Regions from separate parts of the Sphaerisporangium sp. NPDC005289 genome, predicted to be linked through region 2. Evidence: predicted binding sites of a transcription regulator. Region 2 holds the regulator's gene; the other holds the start of a gene.
The links. Region 2 encodes HrcA, which represses chaperone genes, less so after heat shock. Its sites were predicted from a motif close to TTGGCACTCTCNNNNNGAGAGTGCCAA; they were not measured.

Region 1 (4,411 bases), on a different contig from region 2:
CGTCGGGGACGGCCTCCTCGGGCAGGTGAACGACGGTCAGGTCGGACACGGCCAGCGCTCCACCCCCGAGGTCGTGCGCGGCGGCCAGCACCGCGACGGAGGGAGCCGGGCGGACGGCCAGGCCGACGCACGCGGTGCCCAGTGCGGCGAGTGCGACGGCCACGAGCCGCCGTCGCCGGCTGAGCATCCGGATGACGCGCATGGGTATGGCGGCCTGCATGATGCCTGGCTCCTGTCGAGGGGTGAGAGTGCCCGGCCACAAGCTGTCGGCCCGTGGGTCGCACCCCGGGCGAGAGTCGCGGTCCGGGATGGCCGCGTACGCGCGGCTCTTGCCGCGACCGTCAGCTATGCGCCCGCGCGCCCGCGTCGCGACCGTCGGCCATGAGGTCGGTCGCAACGCGGTACGGCTCGCGGATGCGGGGTGAGCTGATGGATCAGGGGGAGGTGGGGCGGAGAGTGCTGGAGGACGGTGGTCAGGGGAGTTCGAAGGGGAGCTTGATGCCGTTCAGGGCGTCGCCGCAGGGGCAGGCGCGGTCAAGGGGGAGTTCGGCGACGACCGAGCCGACGAGGGTGCGCATGCGCTCGCTGTTGGCGGCGAAGAAGGCGAAGACCTCCTCCTGCGTCACGCCCTCGCCGGTGTCCACGCCGGCGTCGTGGTCGGTGACGAGCGACAGCGAGGTGTAGCAGAGGGCCAGCTCGCGGGCGAGGACCGCCTCGGGGTGGCCGGTCATGCCGACGATCGACCAGCCGTTGGAGGTGAACCAGCGTGACTCGGCTCGGGTGGAGAAGCGGGGACCCTCGATGATGACCAGGGTGCCGCCGTCCACGGCGTTCCACCCCTCGGCCTCGGCCCGGGAGTAGGCGAGGGCCCTGCCGACCGGGCAGTAAGGATCGGCGAACGGGACGTGCACCGCGCCACCGGCGTCATAGTAGGTCTGCGCCCGGCCGGAGGTGCGGTCGACCAGCTGGTCGGGGATCACCAGCGTGCCCGGCCCGTACTCGGCGCGCAGGGAGCCGACCGCGCTCGGGGCGACGACCTGACGCACGCCGAGAGAACGCAGCGCCCAGAGGTTCGCCTGGTAGGGGATGCGGTGGGGCGGGAACCGGTGATCTCGGCCGTGACGGGGCACGAACGCCACCGTGCGCTCGCCGATGCGGCCGACCGTGATGATGTCGCTGGGAGCCCCGTAGGGCGTGGTGATCTCGATCTCCTCGGCGTCGTCGAGGAGGGAGTAGAACCCGGAACCGCCGATGACCCCGATGTCAGCTGTCATGACCATGGGCTCGAGATTAGCGGCACGGACGTGGGGCGGTGAGGGCGGAGGGCAAGGCTGTGGACAACCGTCGGTGCCGCCGCTCAGCTTGTGGACGACCGTCAACGCACACGCGGTCGGCGCTGGTCATCACACCCGGCCGACGCCGGGGCGGAAGGATGCGAATCGGGTTGTACGGCGGGACGGCCGTACAACCCGGGGAGGCGTCAGGCGGCGGAGCTGCTCGGGGTGGCGCTGGCGGAGGCGGGCTCCTTCTTCGCCGGCGTGCTGGAGCCGGAGTCCGACGAGCCACCGGAGTCCGACGAACCGTTGGAGCTCGAGGAACCGCCGGAGCTGGAGCCGGTGGACGTCGTGGAGGAGGTCGAGGAACCGGAGGAGCGGTTGTCCGTCCGGTAGAAGCCCGAACCCTTGAACACGATGCCGACGGCCGAGAACACCTTGCGCAGCTGACCCTGGCAGTTCGGGCAGGTGGTCAGCGGGTCATCGGTGAAACGCTGGACGACCTCGAGCCCTTCACCGCAAGCGGTACAGGCGTACTGGTAGGTGGGCACGCGCTCCTCCTCATATGGCTCAGTGTGGCTCAACGCAGATTGGCACTCTACCGCTGCGACTGCTAATGGTACGCAGCCGATTAGGCTAAACGCCACCCGGACGGGTTCTAATCCCTGTCGTGAGGCTCACCGCGGGGGTCGGGTGGGGTGGACGTCGCGGGGGTCCCCGGCCGTTCTGAGGACCGATGAGCCCCATGACCCGAACGAGTCGCGGACCGCGTCGGGGGTCGGGGTACGGAGTTCTCTTGGGAGGCCGGTCTCCGAAGCCGGCGGGACTGTCGTGCGGGGTTGGCGCGGGGTGAAGCAGGGTGAAGGGGTCATTCGCCGCGTTCGCCGTACCAGCCGGCGAGTTTGCCGCGGCGGCTGACGGCGCGCAGCCGGCGTTCGACGACCTTGCGGCAGGCGGCCGTGGTGACGACGAGCAACTGGTCCTCGGCTCGCAGCCGCGTGGTGCCCTCGGGGACGAACGAGCGGCCCTCGCGTACGACCATGGTGACGGCGGCGTCCGACGGCAGGCGGAGCTCGAAGATCTCGACGCCGTGCAGCCCGGACCCCGGAGGGATGCTGACCTGCAGCAGGTCGGCGTTGAGCTCCTCCAGCGGCGCCGCTTCGACCCCGAGGTCGCGTGCCTCGGCCGGGGCGCTGACCTGCAGGACGCGGGCGAGGAACGGCAGTGTCGGTCCCTGCACCATGGTGAACACGATGACGATGACGAAGACCTCGTTGAACACTCCCTTGGCCCCGGTGATGCCGGCGGCCCAGGGGATGGTGGCGAGCACGATGGGCACCGCGCCGCGCAGTCCGGCCCATGACAGGAACGCCTGCTCCCGCCAGGACAGCCGGTCGGTGCGGGTCACGCGTACGGCCAGGGCGGAGACGACCACCGACAGCGGGCGCGCGAACAGCAGCAGCACCAGCCCGATGATCAGTCCGGGCACGACCATCTGCGGGAGTTCGAACGGGCTGGCGAGGACGCCGAGCATGACGAAAAGGCCGATCTGGGCGAGCCACGCGGCTCCTTCGGCGAAGCCCCGGGTCGGCACACGGTGGGGCAGGCGCATGTTGCCCAGTACCAGTGTGGCCAGGTAGACGGCGAGGAAACCGCTGCCGTGCAGCAGCGTCGCGCCGCTGTAGGCGACGAAGGCGAGGGCGAGCACGGCGATGGGGTACAGGCCGGAGGCGGGCAGGGCGACCCGCCGCAGGGCGTAGCCGCCGAGCGGCCCGACCGCGAGGCCGACGGCGCTTCCGATGGCCAGCTCGAACATCGCGTCCAGCACGACGTGCCCCACGCTCGGCATCGGTGTGCTGATCTGGCTGAGCATGACGACGACGATGACGGTCGGCGCGTCGTTGAACCCCGACTCGGCCTCCAGGATGCCCGAGAGGCGTTCGGGAAGGGGCAGGCGGCGCAGGACGGAGAACACGGCGGCCGCGTCGGTCGAGGCGAGGACCGCTCCAAGGAGCAGGGCGGTGCGCCAGTCCATGCCGATCAGCCAGTGCACCGCCGCGGCCAGCGCGACGATGCTCACCGCGACGCCGACCGTGGCGAGTACCACCGCGGAAGGGACGGCCCGGCGTACGTGCTCCCAGCTTGTGGTCAGGCCGCCTTCGGCGAGGATCACCGCCAGCGCCGCCAGGCCGATCTGCTGGGCGACCTTCGCGTTCTCGAACTGCAGGCCCAGGCCGGCTTCGCCGAGGAGGAGTCCGATGGCGAGGTAGATCAGGAGGCTGGGCAGTCCGGTGCGGTGGGCGACGCGCACGGAGGCGATGGCGGCGATCACGACGATGGACGCGAGGAGCAGCCAGAGATCAAGATTCACCGGCCCCCCTCCCGCGTTTGCGTCCATTGTGTCGTATTCGTATAGGCCACTACCACGAGCAACAGCTATGGGCTACCGTCACTCGCGACACAGACGAAGAGGAACAACGGGTTTGCAGGGGACGAAATTGGCCGACGACACTTCCCCGGTCCTGGAGAGCGCGAGGAAGGACCATTTCGTCGACGGCGACGAGGTCGTCCCCGTGAAGGAACCCGATATGTCCGATGCGTCCCGAACGTCCGAGCCGCCGCAGCCACCCGGGACCGTCAAGCCGCGCAGGAAGCGGCGGTTGTTACGCCGGCTGACGATCGCGACCGGGCTGGTTCTGGCCATGGTGGTCGCGGCGGCGTTCGCGTTGGTGATGGAACGTCAGATCACGCTCAACGGCAACATCCAGCGTATCCCTGGAGCGTTCCCCGAGGACGCGGGCCGACCGGCCAAGGCCGTGGGGGACGCGCAGAACTGGTTGCTCATCGGGTCGGACAAGCGGCCGGGCGAGTCGGGCAGCCAGCGGGCCGACACCATCATGATCGTTCACGTGCCCGCGGACCGGAAGCGGCTCACTCTCATCGGCATCCCCCGCGACTCTTATGTCCGTATCCCCGGCCGGGGAAACAACAAGATCAACGCCGCGTACGCCTTCGGGGGCCCGAAGCTGCTGATCAAGACCGTCGAGGACCTGACCAAGGTCCGCATCGACCATTTCGCGGCCCTGGACTTCAAGGGGTTCGTTGCGATGACGCAGGTCATCGGCGGTGTCGACGTC
Region 2 (4,411 bases):
GCTCGGCGACCTCGGGCAGGTGGAACCGCCGGGCCTGCTTGGCGGCCTCGCGGGCCGTGGAGCGCCAGCGCGCCAGCGACTTGGCGGCGCGCTCGCCCTTCCACTGGGTGACGCACCGGGCCGCGGCCCACGGGACGATGACGTCCACGCCCGCCTCGGTCATCATCTCGACCGCCAGCTCGCCCCGCTCGCCCTTGGGCAGCCCCTGGACGACGACCAGGCGCGGGTCGGGCGCGGGCACCACGCGGCGGCCGACGACCTCCAGCCGCAGAAAGTCCTTCCCGGCGTCGCGCACGGCGCACTCGGCCACCGCGCCCGCGCCGTCGGTCAGGTCGACCCGTTCGCCCGCCCTCAGCCGCCGCACGGTGGCGGCGTGCCGCCCCTCGGGGCCGCCGAGGACGATCTCGTCACCGGACAGGTCATCGGCCAGGAAAACCGGGACGCTCATCGGCCGTTAAAAGCGTCCCGGAGGCGTGAGAAGAAGCCCTGCTGGCCGGGCGCGAACTTGCCCGGCGGGCGCTCTTCGCCACGCAGCTTGGACAGCTCCTTGAGCAGCTCCTCCTGGGCGGCGTCCAGCTTGGTGGGGGTCTCGACGTTCACGTGGATCAGCAGGTCGCCCCTGCCGGTCTCGTTGAGCCGCTGGATGCCCCGCCCGTACAGCGGGATGACCTGACCCGACTGGGTGCCGGGGCGCACGTCCAGCTCTTCGGCCCCATCGAGCGTCTGCACGGTGAGGATAGTGCCGAGCGCCGCCGCGGTCATCGGGATCTGCACCGTGCAGTGCAGGTCGTCGCCGCGCCGCTCGAACGTGTCGTGCGGGCGCTCGACGATCTCGAGGAACAGGTCGCCGGGCGGGCCGCCGCCGGGGCCGACCTCGCCCTCGCCGGCGAGCTGGATGTGGGTGCCGTCCTCGACGCCGGCCGGGATGCGGACCTTGATCGTGCGCCGGGTGCGCACCCGCCCGTCGCCGGAGCACTCCTGGCACGGGTGGTGGATGACCGAGCCGAACCCGCCGCACTGGGGGCAGGGCCTGGCGGTCATCACCTGGCCGAGGAACGACCGGGTGACCTGGGAGATCTCGCCGCGGCCGTGGCACATGTCGCAGGTGTCGGGATGGGTGCCGGCCGCCGCGCCCGACCCCTGGCACACCTCGCACAGCACGGCGGTGTCCACGACCAGCTCGCGCGTGGTGCCGAACGCCGACTCGGCCAGGTCGAGCTCGACCCGGATGGTGGCGTTGCGCCCGCGCCTGGCCCGCGAACGGGGGCCGCGCGCGCCGCCTCCGCCGCCGAAGAAGGCGTCCATGATGTCGCTGAACGGGAACCCCGCGCCGAAGCCCGCCGCGCCGGGGCCGGCCGCTCCGGCGCCGCCGAAGGGATCGGCGCCGAGATCGAACATCTGGCGCTTGCTCGGGTCCGACAGGACCTCGTACGCCTGATTGATCTCCTTGAAGCGCTCCTGCGTCTCGGGATCGGGGTTGATGTCAGGGTGGAGCTCACGTGCGAGGCGGCGATACGCCTTCTTGATCTCGTCCTGAGTGGCGTCACGGCGCACCCCGAGGATGCCGTAATAGTCGCGGGCCACTTAGGATCCCGCCAGGATCTGGCCGACATAGCGTGCCACTGCGCGCACCGCTCCCATCGTCACCGGGTAGTCCATTCGCGTCGGGCCCAGCACTCCGAGCCGGGCCAGTTCATTGTCGCCCGAACCGTACCCGGCGGCGACGATCGAGGTGCCGTGAAGCCCGGAGTAGGGGTTCTCCGAGCCGATGCGCACGGTCAGGGCGGAGTGGTCGTTCGCCTCGCCGAGCAGGCGCATGAGCACGACCTGCTCCTCCAGCGCCTCGAGCACCTCACGCAGGCCGACGCTGAAGTCGCCCGCGAGATTCGCCGCGCCGGCGAAGACGATCTTCTCGTCGTGCCGCTCGACCAGGGTCTCCAGCAGGACCGACAGGATCGTCGTCGCCATCGGCCGGTCGCCCTCGGGCAGCCGTTCGGGAAGGTCGGCGACCGTCTCGGCCACCCGGCCGAGCCTGCACCCGTCGAGGCAGGCGTTCAGCAACGCCCGCAGGTGGGCGACCTGGTCGTCGGCCACCACGTCCGGCAGGTCGACGACCCGCTGCTCGACGCGGCCGGTGTTGGTGATCACCACGAGCATGATGCGCCGCTCGGCCAGCGGCACCAGCTCGACGTGCCGGACCGTCGAGCGGATGAGCGACGGGTACTGCACCACGGCCACCTGGCGGGTCAGCTGCGCCAACAGCCGCACGGTGCGGGTCACGACGTCGTCGAGATCGACGGCGCCCGCCAGGAACGTCTCGATCGCACGGCGCTCGGCGGCCGACAGCGGCTTGATCTGGGACAGCCGGTCGACGAACAACCGGTAGCCCTTGTCGGTGGGGACCCGCCCCGCGCTGGTGTGGGGTTGTGTGATGTAGCCCTGCTCCTCGAGCACGGCCATGTCGTTGCGCACGGTGGCGGGCGAGACCCCCAGATTGTGACGCTCCGCCAATGCCTTCGACCCGACCGGCTCGTTGGTGGACACGAAATCCTCGACAACGGCGCGCAGAACGGCCAGCTTGCGTTCATCGAGCAACGTGCTCACCTCCCTGCCTCGCGTTCGTGCCTGCGTAAACGCCTCGTCTGGCACTCAGTGTTCCCGAGTGCCAAGTGTACGGCCATGGGCCTCAGGGTGCGATAACTCAGACCGCACCACCCTCCCCACTCTCCCGCGAATCGGCCCCACTCCGCCCATCCGCCGACTTCCCTCCACCGCCGGACGAATGGAGCACGTGCCGGGCGGCCGGATGCCCGGGCGGTGACAAGTGGGTTGCTATTCGCCGGCAAGTCATCTGATCCAGACTCGGTTCATGAGCGAGAACGATCCCCGCCTGACCGACGCGACGAGGCGACCGCCGCGTCCGGGCTCCCCGGGTCCGCAGGTCACGCCTCCGCCGCAGAGCGCTCCGCCCGGCTCGGGCCCCGGCCCGCACGGCCCCGCCTCCGGCGGCCCGCCGTACGGCGCTCCCGCCGGGCCCTCACCCTACGGCCCGCCCGCCGGGTCCTCCCCCTACGGCCCGCCCGCCGGCGGGCCGTACGGCGTCCCAGGCGGCCCCTCGCACGGCGGGCCCTCCTATGGCGGGCCTTCGTACGGGGGCCCCTCCTATGGCGGGCCCGCGTCCGAGGCGGCGCACCCGCTCTACGCCTCCCCCGCGCCCGCCGCGCCCGGACCGGTGCGGCCGCGGGTGCTGTGGATCGTGCTCGCCTGGCTCGTCGCGGTGATCTGCGGCGTCGTGGGCATCGTGGGTTTCGCCGGCGGCCTGTTCAAGACCATCACCGACGCGGCGCCCACACAGACCTTCCAGAGCGGCGGCAGCGTGTCGGTCCCCATGGACCCGAAGGACAAGCCCATCCTGTACGCCTCCGCGTCCGGGCCCACCGACATCAACTGCCTCGCCGTGGACGGCGCCGGCAAGAAGGTCGATCTCACCTCGCCCAAGGCGTCCCAGACGGTGTCCGCCGACGGCCGGGTGTGGGAGGCCGTGTTCGACATCGGCGTGCCCGCCGCGGGCACCTACAAGGTGAGCTGCCAGGCCGAGGCCGGCAAGCAGGTGCTGTTCGGGGTCGGCAAGTCGCTGACCGCCGACACCGGCGCCCTCGCCGGAGGCGTGGCCTCGCTGTTCCTGATCCCGCTGGCCGGGTTCCTGCTCGCGGTCGTCACCACGATCGTCGTCCTGGTGCGGCGCGGCCGGAACCGCAAGCGGCAGGCGGCGGCCGCCGCCCCCTACGGCGGCGCGTGGCCGCAGGGCGCACCGCCACAGGCATGATCTTTGCTAGCGTGCCCAGGTATGCGGGACTACGGACGGGACGTGCTGGCCGGAGACTGGCGGAGGCCGCTGCGCGGCAAGATCCCCAAGGTCCCGGCCGAGCTCGACCTCGTGGTGGAGGACGCCGAGGGGGGCTTCTGCGGCGCCGTGGTGGCCTGTGACAAGGAGGCCGTCACCCTGGAGGACCGCTTCGGGCGGCGGCGGGTGTTCCCGTTGGCGCCCGCCGCGTTCCTGCTGGAGGGCAGGCCGGTGACGCTGGTGCGACCGGCGCCGGAGGCCGCGTCCACGGGGCCCGGCCGCAGCGCGTCCGGGTCGATCGCCGTCGAGGGGCTGCGGGCGCGTGTCGCCCGCGAGAGCCGCATCTACGTCGAAGGGGTGCACGACGCGTCCCTCGTGGAGAAGATCTGGGGCCACGACCTGCGGGTGGAGGGCGTCGTCGTCGAGTACCTCGAGGGCGTGGACGACCTGCCCGCCATCGTGGCCGAGTTCGAGCCCGGCCCGGGACGGCGCCTCGGCGTGCTGGTCGACCATCTGGTCCCCGGGTCCAAGGAGAGCCGCATCGCCGCCCAGGTCTCCTCTCCGCAC

Region 1: a site for HrcA is predicted at 1,865-1,891, ahead of ABZT47_RS23670 (FmdB family zinc ribbon protein). Genes of this name have one in related genera too.

The regions. Positions count from the first base shown of each region.
Region 1 is NZ_JBEXGS010000013.1:235,088-239,498, forward strand. It holds gene ABZT47_RS23660 (RcpC/CpaB family pilus assembly protein) at 1-220, opposite strand, end outside; gene ABZT47_RS23665 (S-methyl-5'-thioadenosine phosphorylase) at 474-1,280, opposite strand; gene ABZT47_RS23670 (FmdB family zinc ribbon protein) at 1,481-1,825, opposite strand; gene ABZT47_RS23675 (potassium/proton antiporter) at 2,143-3,645, opposite strand; gene ABZT47_RS23680 (LCP family protein) at 3,773-4,411, shown strand, end outside.
Region 2 is NZ_JBEXGS010000001.1:498,764-503,174, forward strand. It holds gene ABZT47_RS01905 (16S rRNA (uracil(1498)-N(3))-methyltransferase) at 1-448, opposite strand, end outside; gene dnaJ (molecular chaperone DnaJ) at 445-1,584, opposite strand; gene hrcA (heat-inducible transcriptional repressor HrcA) at 1,585-2,595, opposite strand; gene ABZT47_RS01920 (hypothetical protein) at 2,870-3,826, shown strand; gene ABZT47_RS01925 (DUF3097 domain-containing protein) at 3,848-4,411, shown strand, end outside.